DNA from 4 places in the Streptomyces sp. NPDC047043 genome. Region 1 is predicted to be linked to each of the others. Evidence: riboswitches for the same ligand, from Rfam matches in the RefSeq annotation. Region 1 holds a riboswitch; each other region holds the start of a gene.
The links. Region 1 has a riboswitch for cyclic di-AMP ahead of ABZ880_RS32055 (LysM peptidoglycan-binding domain-containing M23 family metallopeptidase). Riboswitches for the same ligand answer to the same signal wherever they lie in the genome.
Positions count from the first base shown of each region.

Region 2: another riboswitch for cyclic di-AMP. It lies ahead of ABZ880_RS17990 (NlpC/P60 family protein); the one in region 1 lies ahead of ABZ880_RS32055 (LysM peptidoglycan-binding domain-containing M23 family metallopeptidase).
Region 3: another riboswitch for cyclic di-AMP. It lies ahead of ABZ880_RS21685 (LysM peptidoglycan-binding domain-containing protein); the one in region 1 lies ahead of ABZ880_RS32055 (LysM peptidoglycan-binding domain-containing M23 family metallopeptidase).
Region 4: another riboswitch for cyclic di-AMP. It lies ahead of ABZ880_RS11880 (transglycosylase family protein); the one in region 1 lies ahead of ABZ880_RS32055 (LysM peptidoglycan-binding domain-containing M23 family metallopeptidase).

Region 1 is NZ_JBEYVO010000022.1:170,561-174,733, forward strand. Features, by position in the region: gene ABZ880_RS32050 (alpha-galactosidase) at 1-1,498, shown strand, start outside; cyclic di-AMP (ydaO/yuaA leader) riboswitch at 1,804-1,982, shown strand; gene ABZ880_RS32055 (LysM peptidoglycan-binding domain-containing M23 family metallopeptidase) at 1,987-2,919, shown strand; gene ABZ880_RS32060 (hypothetical protein) at 3,214-4,173, shown strand, end outside.
Region 2 is NZ_JBEYVO010000010.1:235,670-239,842, reverse strand. Features, by position in the region: gene ABZ880_RS18005 (hypothetical protein) at 1-468, shown strand, start outside; gene ABZ880_RS18000 (LysR family substrate-binding domain-containing protein) at 486-1,283, opposite strand; gene ABZ880_RS17995 (DUF5997 family protein) at 1,342-1,746, shown strand; cyclic di-AMP (ydaO/yuaA leader) riboswitch at 1,945-2,119, shown strand; gene ABZ880_RS17990 (NlpC/P60 family protein) at 2,176-3,615, shown strand; gene ABZ880_RS17985 (LysR substrate-binding domain-containing protein) at 3,619-4,173, opposite strand, start outside.
Region 3 is NZ_JBEYVO010000013.1:106,284-110,456, forward strand. Features, by position in the region: gene ABZ880_RS21680 (CocE/NonD family hydrolase) at 1-1,691, shown strand, start outside; cyclic di-AMP (ydaO/yuaA leader) riboswitch at 1,975-2,154, shown strand; gene ABZ880_RS21685 (LysM peptidoglycan-binding domain-containing protein) at 2,160-2,888, shown strand; gene ABZ880_RS21690 (HAD family hydrolase) at 2,899-3,705, opposite strand; gene ABZ880_RS21695 (hypothetical protein) at 3,948-4,173, shown strand, end outside.
Region 4 is NZ_JBEYVO010000006.1:237,353-241,525, forward strand. Features, by position in the region: gene ABZ880_RS11870 (cytochrome P450) at 1-391, shown strand, start outside; gene ABZ880_RS11875 (transglycosylase family protein) at 535-1,491, shown strand; cyclic di-AMP (ydaO/yuaA leader) riboswitch at 1,686-1,872, shown strand; gene ABZ880_RS11880 (transglycosylase family protein) at 1,877-2,563, shown strand; gene eno (phosphopyruvate hydratase) at 2,852-4,138, shown strand.

The DNA of each region.
Region 1 (4,173 bases):
CACCGGGCACCAGCACCTGCCCTGGGTGGCGCTCGACACCGACGCGACCGAGGAGCGCGGCGAGGTCTACGGCTGCGCCCTCGGCTGGTCCGGTTCCTGGCGGATCGCGGTGGCGCAACTCCCGGACGCGCGCGTGCAGATCACCGGCGGCGCCGGCTACGACGACTCCGGGCTGCTGCGCCTGGAGGCGGGGGAGTCGTACACGTCCCCCGTCTTCGCCGGCCTGTGGAGCGACGGCGGCTTCGGCGGTGCGAGCCGTGCCTGGCACGCGTACCAGCGCGCGTACGTCATCCCGGACGCCGACCGGGACCGGCCCGTGCTGTTCAACTCCTGGGAGGCCACGGAGTTCGACATCTCCGAGGAGCAGCAGGGAACCCTTGCCCGGCGGGCCGCGGCGATCGGTGTCGAGCTGTTCGTCGTCGACGACGGCTGGTTCGGCAAGCGCGTCAGCGACCGCGCCGGACTCGGCGACTGGACGCCCAACCGGGACCGGTTCCCGAACGGCCTCAAGCCGCTCGCCGACTATGTGCACGCCCTCGGCATGCAGTTCGGCATCTGGGTCGAACCCGAGATGATCAATCCGGACAGCGACCTCTACCGCGCACACCCCGACTGGGTGCAGTTCCAACCGGGACGAAAGCGGACGGAATTCCGCAATCAGCTTGTACTGAACCTGGCCCGGGAGGATGTCCAGGAGTACCTGTGGGAGCGGCTCGACGGGCTGCTGTCCGGCGCCCCGATCGACTATGTGAAGTGGGACTTCAACCGCTGCTTCACCGACGCGGGCTGGCCGGGCGAGCCCTACCCGCAGCGGCTCTGGGTGGATCATGTCCGCGCCCTGTACACGCTGTTGGACCGACTGCGGGCGGCCCACCCCGACGTCGCCTTCGAGTCCTGCTCGGGCGGTGGCGGCCGGATCGATTTCGGGATCATGAGCCGTACGGACCAGGTGTGGACCTCCGACAACACCGATCCGCTCGACCGTCTCGCCATCCAGCACGGCTTCAGCCAGATCCACCCCGCGCGCGTGATGGCCGCCTGGGTCACCGACAGCCCGAACACCCAGCTCAACGGGCGGGTCAGCTCGCTGCGCTTCCGGTTCGTGAGCGCCATGGCGGGCGTACTCGGGGTCGGCGGGGACCTCACTCAGTGGACCGAGGAGGAGCTTGCCGAGGCCCGGGAGTGGGTGACGCTCTACAAGGAGATCCGGCCCCTTGTGCAGCACGGCGACCTCCATCGGCTCCGGCCCCCGACCGGTGGGCTCAGCGCGGTGCAGTACGTGCGCGGGGACGAGGCGGTTGTCCTTGCCTGGCTCCAGGCGCAGAGCTACGGGGAGCCTGTACCGGCCCTGCGGCTGCGCGGCCTCGACCCGACAGCATCGTACGAATGCCTCGAAACGGGCGAAGTTCACAGAGGTGGCGTATTGCTGCATCACGGGCTTCGTACCGGATTGCGTGGCGACCTTGATGCGGCGATCTTCCGACTGCGTCGCATCTGAGCTATCTGTCCGAATTGGTGCCTTGATTCTGCTTCATCATCCTTCATTCCAACTCGCTCTGGAATGAGGTGTGGTGGAGCAGTGTCACGTGAGGAGCGTCATATTCGTGACCGTGCGTGGCCCGTCATGCTCACGTAATTCACGTGCTTTACATGGGGGTTTGGGTAAAGAGGTGATCCCGTAATTCACGCTGGGTGACCGCGAATTCCCACAAGGGATCAACAGAATCCCATTCCCAGGGAACCGTCACTTGTCCCTTTGCGTCCCGGTCGCTTACGTTCGCCACCAATCCGGACGGACGCCCAATCCTGCCGCCGCCCGGTGCCCGCACAACTCACCCGTGAACGGCAGGAGCGGGGGACCCACAGGTACAACCGCCTGTTCCGGTCTCCGGAACGGCTAGGGGTTAAGTCGCGTCCAAAACGCGGCCGGACATCTCCAGTCCGCACCCGACAGCTCACCTCGTAGGCGCCGGAGAGGAATTCGCCATGCCCGCGAAGGGTAAGCACCGCCGCCCGAAGTACCAGCGTTTCACTCGCTCCATTGCCGTCGCCGGAACCGGTGGCGCAGCTCTCGCCCTTCCGCTCATGGGCGCCGCCGGGGCCCATGCCGCCACCCCGCAGTCCGCTTCCCAGTCGGTTTCGGAAAAGACCGTCCAGTCCCTTCCGGCCGCCGAGAAGAAGGCGGCCAAGAAGAAGACCGCCGCCAACGCGGGTGTGCGGACCTATTCGGTCCGGGCCGGTGACTATCTCGCGAAGATCGCCGACGAGCAGCACGTCGCCGGCGGCTGGAAGAAGCTCTACTCGGACAACCGCCGGGCCGTCGGCGACGACCCCTCGTTGATTCACCCGGGTCTGAAGCTCACGATCGGCAATAAGGCCGCGACGAGCACCACCAAGTCCTCGTCCTCCGCCCCGTCCAAGGCCTCTTCGCCGAGGGGCTCTTCGGCGAAGTCCTCTTCCTCCTCGAAGAAGACCGCCACGCAGGCCGCCGAAACCACCAAGACGGCAAGCGGGTTCACGCTCCCGGTCGCCGGTGCCGCCGTCGGCACGGGCTACCACGTGGCCGGCAGCATGTGGTCCAGCGGGTACCACACGGGCGTCGACTTCGTCGTCCCGACCGGCACCTCCCTCAAAGCCGTGGGTGCGGGCACCGTCGTCTCCGCGGGCTGGGGCGGCGCGTACGGCAACCAGGTCGTCATCAAGCTCGCCGACGGCTACTACGCGCAGTACGGCCACCTGTCCCAGCTCTCCGTCTCGGCAGGCCAGACCGTGACCGAGGGCCAGCAGATCGGCCTCTCCGGAGCGACCGGCAACGTGACCGGACCGCACCTGCACTTCGAGATCAGGACCACGCCGAACTACGGCTCCGACGTGGACCCGGTCGCCTACCTCCGCTCGAAGGGCGTCGGAGTCGGCTGACCCCCCGCCGACCGATCGCCTGACACGCCGCCGAAGGCCGGACCCCGATCCCCGGGTCCGGCCTTCGGTGTGTTCGGCTTTGCGGAGCCATGATCGTTTCATTGCGGTCCTGTGGCGGGTGGTGCAGGGCTGTCGACAGTGAGGGGAAAGTGGGGACAGAGTGATCTCCGTAGCGATGCAAGCGCTTGCTACCGCCCTTCGAGGCCCACGGAGGTCCCCCTGCCCGGCGTCGACCGACGCACCGTCATCAAGGGCGCCGCAGCCGCGGCCGCCGTCGCCCAGTTCTCCTGGGCCGTGTCCTGCACCGCCGCGGCGGACGGCGACGACACCGAACTGCACTGGCTGGAGGGCCAGGCCCCCGACGTGCACGGCGGTGCCACCTGGGGCGTGCCCTGGGCGCTCGGTGCTCACCGGCCGGAGCAGACGTTCCGGCTCGCGACCGCGGACGGCGCCGATGTCCCCGTACAGACCTGGGCCTCCGGCTACTGGCCCGACGGCTCGATCAAGTGGACCGCGCACGCGATCGCCCGAGACGCACCGAAGGCATCGGCGTACCGGCTCACGGCCGGAACTCGCGCCGCACGCGCGCAGAAGGTGACCGTCAGCCGCTCCGCCGGACGGGTCGAGGTGTCCATCGGCGTCATCACCGCCGTGTTCGGCGCGAAGGGCTCCGACACGGCCGTGCGCAGCGTGCGGCGCGGGTCGGCCGAGATCGGGCGGGACGGTCAACTGGTCGCCGTACGGCAGGAGTCCGTGCGTGAGGGCGCGGACGTCGAGCAGTCGGCCGGTCGTGTCGAGAAGGTCGAGGTGGAGCAGGACGGTCCGGTGCGGGCCGTGGTCCGCGTCGAGGGCCGGCACCGCCGCGGCGGGCGCGCCTGGCTGCCGTACACGCTCCGCTTCGTCTTCTTCGCCGGCGCCGAGTCCTTCGGTCTGGTGCACACCTTCGTCGGGGACGGCGAGCAGAAGCCCGGTGCCGACCGGGGCGGCTTCCTGCGCGGCCTCGGCATCCGCTGCACGGTGCCGCCCTCCGACCAGCCGTACGACCGGCACATACGGTTCGCCGACTCGGGTGGCGGCGTGTTCGTCATACCGGAGCAGCGGAGTTCCGAGCCGCCTACCGCGCCCTCCTCGACCGGTTGCGGGCGGCCGCTCCGCACACTCGCATCCTCGCGCCGCGTCCCTTCAACGGCGCGCACGCCGACGGCATCGCGGCCGTGGTGGCCGAACCGGCCGATTGCGGCGCGGAGTTCGTCG
Region 2 (4,173 bases), on a different contig from region 1:
ACCGAGCAGCTGCCGACGTTGTACGACTGCTTCAACCAGGCGGACGTCCTGATCAGCGACGTCTCCTCGGTGGTCGCCGACTTCGTCGCGAGTCTCAAGCCGTATGTGCTGACCAACGCGCTGGGCCTGCCCGACGAGGAGTTCCGGGCCGCGTACACCACTGCCGGAGGTGCTTATCTCCTCGACCGCGAGTGCACCCGGCTGCCGGAGATCCTGGGCTCGGTCCGCGAACCGCACCACGACCCGATGGCCGCGCACCGCCGCGTCCTCAAGGAGTACGTCCTCGGCCCGGACCGTCCCGCGTCCATGGAGCGGTTCAACACCGCGGTCAACGCACTGGCCGAACGGTCGGCGGCGGAGACGGCAGGCGAACGGGGCGCGGCCGACCGGCACGCGGCACAGAGGGCGGTCGAACTCGGGCCGGCCGACCGGACCGAGCTGGTCGGCCTGGTCGACCCCGCCGGGTGAGCCTGCCGGACGTCGGCCTACGACCTGCGTCGCGGCTTTCCGCGCTTGGCGGGCTTGGCGCCCTTGGAGCCGGCCGTACCGCCGCGGGGGTTCCGGGTGGTCGCCTTCCCGGTCGTCTTTCCGCTCGCCTTCGGCGTCGTCTTCGCAGCCGCGGATTTACGGCGCGGCTGGCCGGCCTTGTCCTGGGGCTGAGCCGACGGTGACTGTCGGCCACGGGAGCTGTTGACCGTGCGGCCGCGGACGATGCCGATGAAGTCCTCGACCATGTCCGTGGTGGCCTCCTCCGGCCACGACAGGGCGACGCCCGACTGCGGGGCGTCCACGACCGGCCGGTAGGTGAGGTCCCTGCGGTGGTGGAGGCGGGCCAGCGACTGGGGGACGACCAGGAGGCCGACGCCCGCCGCGACCAGTTCCACGGCGTCCTCGGTGGTGGCGGGGCGCTCGAAGGCGGGCTCGCCGGGCGGCCGGTCCCAGTCGAGGACGTCGTCGAGGGGGTGGAGGACGACCTCCTCGGCGAGGTCGTCGAGGGTCACCTCGTCCGCCGCCGTGATCACGTGGTCCTTGGGGACCACGACCACCGTCGTCTCGGTGTAGAGGGGGATCGCGCTGAAGAACGTACGGTCCACCGGCAGCCGCACCAGCCCCGCGTCGGCCGTACCGTCGCGCAGCACGCCGGAGGCCTCGGCGGCCGGTACGGCGAGGAGGGTCAGCGGGGTGTCGGGCAGGCGCTCGTTCCAGATCCGCACCCACTTGGCGGGCGTCGTCCCCGGGACGTACGCAAGCCGGAACACTGGGGGTGCTTCCGAGCCTGGCATTCCGCCAGGTTACCGGCCGTGGTCGGCGGGCCCGCACGCGCTCGTTACCCTGGACGGCATGAAGTCGCACCAGACCACCCAGACGATGAAGCCCGCGACCGCGGCGAAGAAGCTGGGTGTGTACCTCGAGGCCACCCCCGCCGAGTTCCGGGAGGGTGTCGTCTCGCGCGCCCAGCTCGACGCCTTCCAGGCCGATCCGCCTCAGTGGCTGCGCGAGCTGCGGGCCAACGGTCCGCACCCCCGCCCGGTGGTCGCGGAGAAGCTGGGCATCTCCATCTCGGGTCTCGCCCGCGGCGGGATCACGGAGCCGCTGACGACCGAGCAGATCGAGGCCCTGAAGCAGGAGCAGCCCGAGTGGCTGGTGAAGGAGCGCGCCACCCAGGCCGAGGTCCGCAAGGAGGGGGCGCGCATCAAGAAGCGCAACGCCGAGCGCGCGGCCGGCGCCGACCACCCGCGATCCTGACGTCCCGGAGTCCGGGCCGCGACAGTCCGTCGCCGCCCGGACTCCGTGCGTATATGAAGGGGCGGATCTGACGGCGCATCAAGACGAAGGTCACAAAAGCGTATCGGACATTCCGCCCTTCAACCTTCACACGAGCCGCACAAGTTGGCTAGCTTGGCATCAGGCCGCTCGAGTCACTCCGGCGAACCCCGTCGGGAAGCGCGGCCTCCGCCGAGTCCGGTGCGCCTGTGTGGGCAGCCGGAGCCGGGGACCCAACCGAATCATGGGGTGAATCGGCCCAACTGCCCTTCGGGGCAAGGGCCGTAGGGCAATCCTTCCGGAACGACCGCCCGAACCCGACAGCTAACTCGGTAGGCGGAGTACGGAAGGAGTACGGCTCCCATGGCGCCGGAACGATCGTCGCGTCCTGGAGGCACTGGCCTCCCCGGTATGCGCAACTCCGCCCTCGCCACGGCGGCCCTCACCTCGGTGGCGCTGCTGTCGCAGACCGCCGACGCCGCACCGCTCACGGGGGACGAGGGACCCAGCCGCGAGGACGTCCGGCAGCGCGTGAGCAGCCTGTACGACCGGGCCGAGGACGACACCGGCCAACACAACCTGACCCGCATCCAGCAGGCGGCCAAGCGCGGCCGCGTCACCCCTGCGGGCGGGGGCAGGCGCTCGGATCCCGACCTCGACAACGTCACCAGGCAGTGGTTCGACGGGGCGCGGGCCTCGCTGGGCCCGACGGTGCCGGCGGTGCTGCCGTCCGATCGCACGCCGGCCCGCCCGGCCGAGACCCGGCGCGCGCGTCCGGCGGAGCGCGCAGGGGACGGCCGTACCGGCCGTGAGCTGGAGGCTGCCGCGCGGGCCCTGCCCCAGTTGCCCGCGGCAGGCGCCCGCCGTCCGGTCGCCGAGCTGACCGCCGGACCCGCGACCGCGCTCCCCGCCGTGCCGGCCCCGCGTCAGGAGACCGCCCCCGCCCTGCCCGCAGCCCCCGAGTCGAAGCAGTCCTCGCTGCGGAAGTCCAAGCAGGAGAGCCAGCGCAAGATCGCGGCCGCCAGCGAGCTGCTGTACCGCTACACCGCCCAGCAGACCTCGCTGCCGCGCCCGGTCCTCGACCCGCGACCGGCCCAGGACACCTGGCAGACGGCCGTGCAGCAGAGCGCGCCGCTCGCGGCGATCGAGCAGCCGCAGCCCGCCTGGGCGACCACGGCGCAGCAGGCCGTCGTGCAGGCGCAGCCGGCCCAGGGCGGCTGGCAGGACCCGGTGGCGCAGGAACAGGCCCGCCGTGCGGCCGACGAGGCGTGGCGGCTGCAGCAGCCGTCGGTGCTCGACACCGGCGTGCCGATGGCCGAGCAGTGGCGCCCGCAGGGGCAGACGGTTCTGGACACCGGCGTGCCCATGACGCGGGAGTGGCGCCCGCAGGAGCAGACGGTCCTCGACACCGGCATACCCATGACCCAGGACTGGCGCGCGCAGCAGCCGTCGGTGCTCGACACCGGTGTCCCGGCGCCGCAGACGCCCATCGGCACCAAGGCCGACCGGGCCGTCGCCTTCGCGCAGGCGCAGATCGGCAGGCCCTGCCTGTGGGGTGCGGTCGGGCCGGAGTCGTACGACAACGCCGGTCTCACCCAGGCCGCCTGGAGGGCCGCCGGGGTCGCCCTGCCGCGGTCCACGTCCGAGCAGGCGAGCACCGGCACGGTGATCCCGCTCGCCGAGAGCCGGCCCGGGGACCTGATCTTCTTCCACGACAACTTCAGCCACGTCGGCCTCTACACCGGCAACGGCATGATGATCCACGCGCCCGGCCCGGGCTCGGTCATCCGCGAGGAGTCGATCCACAACGCCGGGGAGGCGGCGATCCGCATCGCCGTACGGCCCGCGTGAGTCTCAGGAACGCCGCTCGAGCCGCGACACCAGCAGCTCGGTGAACTGCGAGGCCGCCCACGCGAGTCGGCGGCCGAGCATCGTCCGGACCTGGGCCTCGCGCTGCCGGAAGACCGGGTGGTCCACCCGTACGTGCACGACGCCCTCGGTGCCCTCGTCCAGGTCGCCGAGATCACCGACGAGGGCGATGCCGCCGCCGCAGCGCACGAACTCGTACAGCGGGGCGAGCGCGTCGCACACCAGGGCGGGCCGGACCGTGAGTCCCTCCAACTGGGCGCCGATGTCGAACAGTTCACGCTGACTGGTGCCGGCCGAGCCGAGCGCGAGCGGGTGGGCGCACAGCTCGGCGAGGGTGATCCGCTCCCGCCCCGCCAGCCCGTGCCCGACCGGGACGATCGCCGCGACCGGGATGACGACGGCGCACTCCACCCGCACGTCGTGCTGCGGGCCCATCGCATAGGTGGCGGCGACGTCGGCGATGCCCTCGGCCACCCGCCGGGTCGCCTCCTGGCGGTGCACGATGTCCAGGCGGAAGGTGACGTCCGGATGCGCCCGCCG
Region 3 (4,173 bases), on a different contig from region 1:
GGTGCGACGGCAAGGTGGGCATGTTCGGCATCTCCTGGGGCGGCTTCAACTCCCTCCAGATCGCGGCCCTCGCGCCCGAGCCGCTCAAGGCGGTCGTCACCGTCTGCTCCACGGACGACCGCTATGACAACGACGTGCACTACATGGGAGGTTCCGTCCTGGCGGTGGACATGCACGCGTGGGCGGCGACGATGCTCGCCTTCGTGTCGCGACCGCCCGATCCGCTGTACGTCGGCCCGGTCTGGCGGGAGATGTGGATCAAGCGCTTGGAGGGCGCCGTCGAGCCCTTCCTGCACACCTGGCTGACCCACCAGACGCGCGACGAGTACTGGCGCCACGGCAGCGTCTGCGAGGACTACGGCGCGATCGACGCCGCCGTCCTCGCGGTGGGCGGCTGGCACGACCCGTACCGCGACACGGTGCTGCGCCTCGTCGAGCACCTGCCCGCCGACCGCGTACGCGGCCTGATCGGCCCCTGGTCGCACCAGTACCCGGACCGCGGCCTGCCGCCGGGCCCGGCGATCGGCTTCCTCCAGGAGACCCTGCGCTGGTGGGACCACTGGCTCAAGGGCATCGACTCCGGGGCGATGCGCGAGCCCCTGCTGCGTGCCTACATCAGCGACTCGCACCCTCCGGCCACGGTGTACGGGACGCTGCCGGGGCGGTGGGTCGGGGAGCCGGGGTGGCCGTCGCCCAATGTCACGGCGGTCTCGTACGGGCTTCCGGGCAGTGCTATGTCACATTCCACTGCCGCTGCACCGGTCCGCTCACCCCAGCACACAGGCGTGGACGCCGGCCGTTTCTTCCCCTTCGGCAACGACGCCGATCTGCCGCCGGACCAGCGCGACGAGGACGGGCGGTCGGTGTGCTTCGACTTCGTGGTGGGCGAGGAGACATGGGTGCTGGGGCGGCCGAGGGTGCGGCTGCGGGTGACCTCCGAGGTGGCGAGCGGTCAGATTGTCGTACGGCTATGTGACATGACACCGGATGGTTCATCGACCCTCGTCACGCGCGGCGTGCTGAACCTGTCCGCGCGGCAGGGACGCGACCGTGCCGTGCCGTGGACGACGGGTGCCACCGAGGACGTCGAGTTCGAGCTGAACGGCATCGGCCATGTCTTCCCGTCCGGCCATCGCATCCGTCTTGCCGTGTCCTCCGCGTACTGGCCGTGGATCTGGCCGCAGCCCGACTCGGCGGCCGGCTTCACGCTGCATCCGGAGGGCAGTTCGCTGGAACTTCCGGTACGCGCGCGTGCGTCGGACGAGAAGGCGATCATCTTCGAGGAGCCGGAGCAGGCGCAGACGCTGGGCGTGAACTCCCCGATCACGCTGGACGAACCGCGCCCCGAGCGCCTCGTGGTGCGGGACGTCGCCAAGGGCGAGTGGCGCCTGGAGGTCGACCCGCGCTACGGCGGCACGCGCGTGTACCCGGACGGTCTGGAGTTCACCGAGGACGCCCTGGAGACGTACACGATCCATGAGGCCGACCCTCTGTCGGCGCGCACCCGCTCGGACTGGTTCGTCCGCCTGCACCGGCCGGAGCTCGCGTGGGACGCCACGGTCCGTACGCGCTCGAAGATCAGCTGTACCGGAAAGGACTTCATCGCCTCGAATGAGGTGATTTGCACGGACGGTGGAGAGGTCGTCTTCCACCGGACATGGGAGCGGCGGATCCCACGGACGGCCGGTTGACTATGAGTTGAGGGCATTGCCCGTTTTTGCACGCTTCGTGAATCGGGTGCGATGTCAGTGACTTGAGTCACGCGCGACCGCAGACGTCACCACCACCCTCCGCTCGCGTTCCCCCTTGCGCCATGAGCCAGTTGAGCCTTGGCAGCCGCAAAGGATCAAGCGGCCCATAAGGCTCATGCCGAGGTCAATGGGTGCGATCCATCAATCCGGCACTTGTTTCGGGCATGTGCTCTCGCATACGTTTCCGGCCCAGCCGGGCGGACGCCGAATCCTGCCGCCGTCCGAGCTTCCATCACCGCACCCACTCGTACACGGCAGGAGCGGGGGACCCAGGTAAGTCGCCGGTCCGGACGTCTCGATGCGTCCCGGAACGGCTAGGGGTGAAGCCGTGCCCGTCAGGGCGCGGCCGGGCAACTCCCCGCCCGAACCCGACAGCTCACCTCGTAGGCGCCGGAGAGGAACAGCGCCATGCCCCGAGGCAAGCACCGCCGCCCCAGAACCAGCCCCCTCACCCGAGGCGTCGTCGCCGCCGGAGCCGGCACCGCCGCACTCGCGATCCCGCTCCTGAGCGCGACTGCCGCGAGCGCCGCGACGCCGGCCCAGGCCCCCGCCGCCGCGTCGGCCGCATCGCAGGTCAGGTCCGTCACGTACACCACGGTCAACGGCGACACGCTCTACGGCATCGCGGACAAATACGACACTCCGGGTGGCTGGCGGCAGATCTACAAGGACAACCGCAAGGCCATCGGCGACAACCCCAGGCTGATCCACTCGGGCCTGAAGCTGACGGTCAGGACGACGAAGACGGCGAGCACGACGGCCGCCAAGAAGTCCTCGTCCGTCGCGCACGCCACCCAGGCCTCCGCCAAGACGTACGCGAACAACCTGGACGGATGGATCCGCCAGTCGCTGGACATCATGGCGCAGAAGGGAATTCCCGGTACGTACGACGGCATTTACCGCAACATCATCCGGGAGTCGTCCGGCAACCCGGCCGCCATCAACAACTGGGACTCCAACGCCGCCGCGGGCACCCCGTCCAAGGGCCTGCTGCAGGTCATCGACCCGACGTTCCTGGCCTACCACGTGCCCGGCACGTCGCTCGACCCGTTCGACCCGGTCGCGAACATCACCGCCGCCTGCAACTACGCGGCCGCGCGGTACGGCTCCATCGACAACGTGTTCGGGGCGTACTAGGTCTCTGCGGTCACGAATAGAGTCGTTCGAGGACGGCGGCGATGCCGTCGTCCTCGTTCGACAGGGTGATCTCGTCGGCCACGGCCTTGAGTTCGGGGTGGGCGTTGGCCATCGCGACGCCGTGGGCGGCCCAGTCGAACATGGGGATGTCGTTCGGCATGTCGCCGAAGGCGATCGTCCCTTCCGGGCCAAGTCCCAGGTATGCGGCGGCCAGTGCGAGGCCCGTCGCCTTCGTGATGCCGCATGGCTGGAGTTCGACGGTCCCCGGCCCCGACATGGTGACGGTGGCCAGCGAACCGACCACCGAGCGAGCCGTCGCCGCCAACTCGTCGTCCGTCAGGTCGGGATGGCGCAGCAGCACCTTGCTGATGGGTTCGCACCAAAGGTCGTCGCGCCGCTCGACGCGTACCGCGGGCAGCGCGGGATGCGGCATCAGGTAGCCCGGTTCGATGAGCGTGAGGCCGTCCACGCCGTCCTGGTCCACCGCCGCGTACACCTCGCCCACCTCGGCCTCGATCTTGCCCAGGGCGGTCTCGGCCAGCTCCCTGTCCAGCGTGACGGACCAGAGCAGACGGTCCGCGCCGGCGTCGTACACCTGCGCGCCCTGTCCGCACACCGCGAGCCCCCTGCCGCCCAGTTCGTCCAGGAGCGGGCGCACTCTCGGGGCCGGCCGGCCCGTGACGACGAGGTGCCGGACGCCGGCGCCGGCCGCCCGCGCGAGCGCGGCGAGGGACCGGTCGGAGAGCGTGTCGTCGCCTCGGAGCAGCGTGCCGTCCAGGTCGGTGGCGATGAGTGCATATGCGGTGGGTGCGGCCATGATCAGAGAATACGGACAGGACGCCGCGCCGACTCATCGCCAACCGGACGACCGCCCCGTTCACCCCCGCCACTTCGTCAACTCCCGTACCCATAACGGCCTTTCCGCCACCGGCATGGGCTCTTCGGTACCAGTACGGGGCTTTTGGCCATGGTGCCTGCTGCCTCCGAAGTCCCTTGTCAGTGGCGGCTGCGACGCTTGCGATGTCGCTTTCACTGCACTTACGGAACGGGGCTGTTGTTGTGAAGGATCGGGCGGAGAAGTTCCAGGCGCATCTGCGCGAGGCCGCCGTCGGCATCCTGGAGCGGTTCCCGCAGGAACTGCGGCCCGAGATATACGCGCTCTCGTTCCGCATCTGGCAGATCGACTACGACGCCCGGCGGCCGTACGTGGCCATCGGCTACAACACGGAGAGCCAGTACGAGCGCGAGAAATACCCGGAGGACCCGGGCGAGGCCCGCTGGAACT
Region 4 (4,173 bases), on a different contig from region 1:
CCCCGTGGAACTCGCCACCTGGCGCTTCGCCACCGAGCCGCTCACCATCGGCGGACAGCACATCGCACCCGGCGACCCCGTCCTCGTCGTACTCGCCGCCGCCGACCGGGACCCGGAGCGGTTCGCCGATCCGGACACCCTCGACCTGGCCCGCCGTGACAACCAGCACCTCGGGTACGGCCACGGGATCCACTACTGCCTCGGCGCACCGCTCGCCCGGCTCGAAGGCCAGACCGCGCTCGCCACACTCCTCACCCGGCTCCCAAACCTCCAACTTGCCCAGGACCCCGCCGAGTTGAGGTGGCGGGGCGGGCTCATCATGCGCGGACTGCGTACGCTTCCGGTCGAGTTCACCCCGATTGAGCCACTGCATCCCCCCGGTCAAAGGTGAAACGCCCTCTACTCTGTGATCTTCACGTGATCTACGCGGCATTAACTTGTGACAAGTGATCGAGTGCCGATACGTTCACGGATCAACGACGGCGCCCGAGTTCCATGCGCCGCGGTCATTGCTGTCTCGCGAAAGGCCTCCGCATGCTCTCCGGGAACGGTCGTCACCGTCGCCCCCGCCAGGCTCCGGCACTTCTCGTCGCGGCCGGAGTGACCGGCTCCGCCATCGCCATCCCGCTCCTCGGGGCAGCGAGCGCGAACGCCGCCGACGGCACCACCTGGGACAAGGTGGCGAACTGCGAGACCGGCGGCTCCTGGAGCGAGAACAGCGGCAACGGCTTCTACGGCGGGCTCCAGCTCTCCCAGAAGAACTGGGAGAAGTACGGCGGCCTCGACTACGCCCCGAGCGCCGACCTCGCCAGCCGCAACCAGCAGATAGCCGTCGCCGAGAAGCTCCTCGACGACCAGGGCGTCGGCGCGTTCCACACCTGCGGTCTGACCTCCGGGCTGAGCAAGAGCTCGGGCTCGGCCGACGTCGACACGGGCATTCTGGGCGACAGCTCCGATTCGTCCAGTTCGTCTGATTCTTTGGACGGTTCGGGCTCGACCGGTCTGTCCAACTCTTCGGGCGAGTCGTCGAGCAACTCGTCCGACGGCACGTCCTCGGCGGACAAGTCGGCCTCGCCCTCCACCTCTCCCGACTCCTCCGCGGACTCCAAGGGCAACTCCAGCAAATCGGACAAGTCGGCCTCGCCTTCCGTCTCTCCGTCCGATGCGCAGTCGGCCGACAGCTCATCCACAGGCCGGACGAACAGTGACGACTCGGACAAAGCCGAGCAGGCTGCGGGCTCTTGGGCCCTCGTCGACACCGGCGCGACCGGCACCGGCCGCCATCGTGGCGCCAGCGCCGACGAGTCCGCCGCCGACAGTCGTACGGACGACACGTACACCGTCCATGCCGGCGACACTCTCGCCTCCATCGCCGACTCCCTTGACCTGGACGGCGGATGGCGCGCGCTCTACGCCGAGAACAAGAAGGCCATCGGTACCGACCCGAACCACATCTTCGCCGGTCAGACCCTGCAACTCCCTGCCGAATAGGGCGAAAAGCAGAGGGAGTTCGCGTCACACTTCGCGCCGAATGTCCGCTTTGGCGAAAGTGTGGGATGAGTCTCAGAAGCCCTGATCGTCTTTGAAATTCCCCGGATTCCCTGTCTACGGTCGTCACCGCTCGTCACCACGAGCCCCGGCTGCCGCAACGCCGAATCCTGCCAGCGGCCGTACGGGAACAGTCGTCGCGTAAAGCGCCGTAGGCAGGAGCGGGGGACCCAAGGTAAGTGCCGGGTCCGGCAGTTGAGGCCGTATGGCCGAAGGCAGCCGGAACCGGCTTGGGGTGAAGTCGTGCACCGGGAGGTGCGCGGCAGGGCAACTCAACCGGCCCTAACCCGACAGCTCACCTCGCAGGCGTCGGTGAGGGGATCCTTCCATGCTGTTTTCCGGCAAGGGCAAGCACCGTCGTCCGTCCAAGGCCACCCGCGTCGCCGCGCTCGCCGGCGTCACCGGTGTCGCCATCGCCGCCCCGCTGATGGCGGCCGGCAACGCCTCCGCCGCCACCGCCTCCGAGTGGGACGCCGTCGCCCAGTGCGAGTCGGGCGGCAACTGGTCCATCAACACCGGCAACGGCTACTACGGCGGCCTGCAGTTCTCCGCCTCGACGTGGGCCGCGTACGGCGGCACGAAGTACGCCTCCACCGCCAACCAGGCCAGCAAGGCGCAGCAGATCGAGATAGCCGAGAAGGTCCTCGCCTCCCAGGGCAAGGGTGCCTGGCCGGTCTGCGGCAAGGGTCTGTCCGGCGCCACGTACAGCGGTTCCAGCAGCTCCTCCAGCTCCTCGAACTCGGGCAGCACCAGCACCCGCTCCTCCGAGCAGAGCGCCTCCCGCTCCTCCGAGCGTCCGACTGTCAAGAAGTCGACGAAGACCGTCACCACCCCGACCGGCAAGAAGGTCAAGAAGGGCGACGGCGAGTACAAGGTCGTCAAGGGTGACACCCTCAGCTCCATCGCCGAGAAGCACGGCGTCAAGGGCGGCTGGCAGAAGCTGTTCAAGCTGAACAAGGACATCGTCGAGGACGCCAACCTCATCTACCCGGGCCAGCAGCTGCACCTCAAGTGACAGCGGGCCGGTAGCTGAACCACAGCGCCCTGACAGCCGTGTCCTTCACTATGGAGGACACGTGAGGGCCTCCCCCGTCCCCACGGGCTCCCCGCTCCGGTGCGTGTTCCCCCGTACGCACCGGGGCGGGGCTCTTTTTGCGCCCACGCTTTGTTCCGTTCGGAAACAATTTACTCTCGGTTCCGCTCAAGGGGTGGTCGGCAGCGTGGCCGATCGGCCGGAGACGGTTAGGCTCGTCTCGCAGAGCCACTGCGCTACTGCCGTAGCCGCGTCACATCCATGAAGGAGATGCTCGTGCCGTCCATCGACGTCGTCGTAGCCCGGGAAATCCTGGACTCCCGAGGCAACCCCACGGTCGAGGTCGAGGTCGGCCTCGACGACGGCAGCACGGGTCGTGCCGCCGTCCCGTCCGGCGCCTCGACGGGTGCCTTCGAAGCCATCGAGCTCCGCGACGGTGACCCCAACCGCTACCAGGGCAAGGGTGTCGAGAAGGCCGTCCTCGCCGTCATCGAGCAGATCGGCCCGGAGCTGGTCGGCTACGACGCCACCGAGCAGCGTCTGATCGACCAGGCGATGTTCGACCTGGACGCCACCGACAACAAGGGCTCCCTCGGCGCCAACGCCATCCTCGGCGTCTCCCTCGCCGTCGCCCACGCCGCCTCCGAGGCCAGCGACCTCCCGCTCTTCCGCTACCTGGGCGGCCCGAACGCGCACCTGCTGCCGGTGCCGATGATGAACATCCTGAACGGCGGCTCGCACGCCGACTCCAACGTGGACATCCAGGAGTTCATGATCGCCCCGATCGGCGCGGAGTCCTTCTCCGAGGCGCTGCGCTGGGGCACCGAGGTCTACCACACCCTCAAGAAGGTGCTGAAGACCAAGGGCCTGTCCACCGGCCTCGGCGACGAGGGCGGCTTCGCCCCGAACCTGGACTCCAACCGTGCCGCCCTCGACCTCATCCTCGAGGCCATCAAGGAAGCCGGCTACGCCCCGGGCGAGCAGATCGCCCTCGCGCTCGACGTCGCCGCCTCCGAGTTCTACAAGGACGGCAAGTACCTCTTCGAGGGCAAGGAGCGCTCCGCCGCCGAGATGACGGAGTACTACGAGGAGCTCGTCGCGGCCTACCCGCTCGTCTCCATCGAGGACCCGCTGTTCGAGGACGACTGGGCCGGCTGGAAGGTCATCACCGACAAGCTCGGCGACAAGGTCCAGCTCGTCGGCGACGACCTGTTCGTCACCAACCCGGAGCGCCTGGCCCGCGGTATCGAGGACGGCGCCGCCAACGCGCTGCTCGTGAAGGTGAACCAGATCGGTTCGCTCACCGAGACCCTGGACGCCGTCGAGCTCGCCCAGCGCAGCGGCTTCAAGTGCATGATGTCCCACCGCTCCGGCGAGACCGAGGACGTCACCATCGCCGACCTCGCCGTCGCCACCAACTGCGGCCAGATCAAGACCGGCGCCCCGGCCCGCTCCGAGCGCGTCGCCAAGTACAACCAGCTGCTGCGCATCGAGGAGATCCTCGACGACGCCGCGGTGTACGCGGGTCGTTCGGCCTTCCCGCGCTTCAAGGGCTGAGCCTTCCCGAACGTCCGCTCTGCGGACCACGGGCA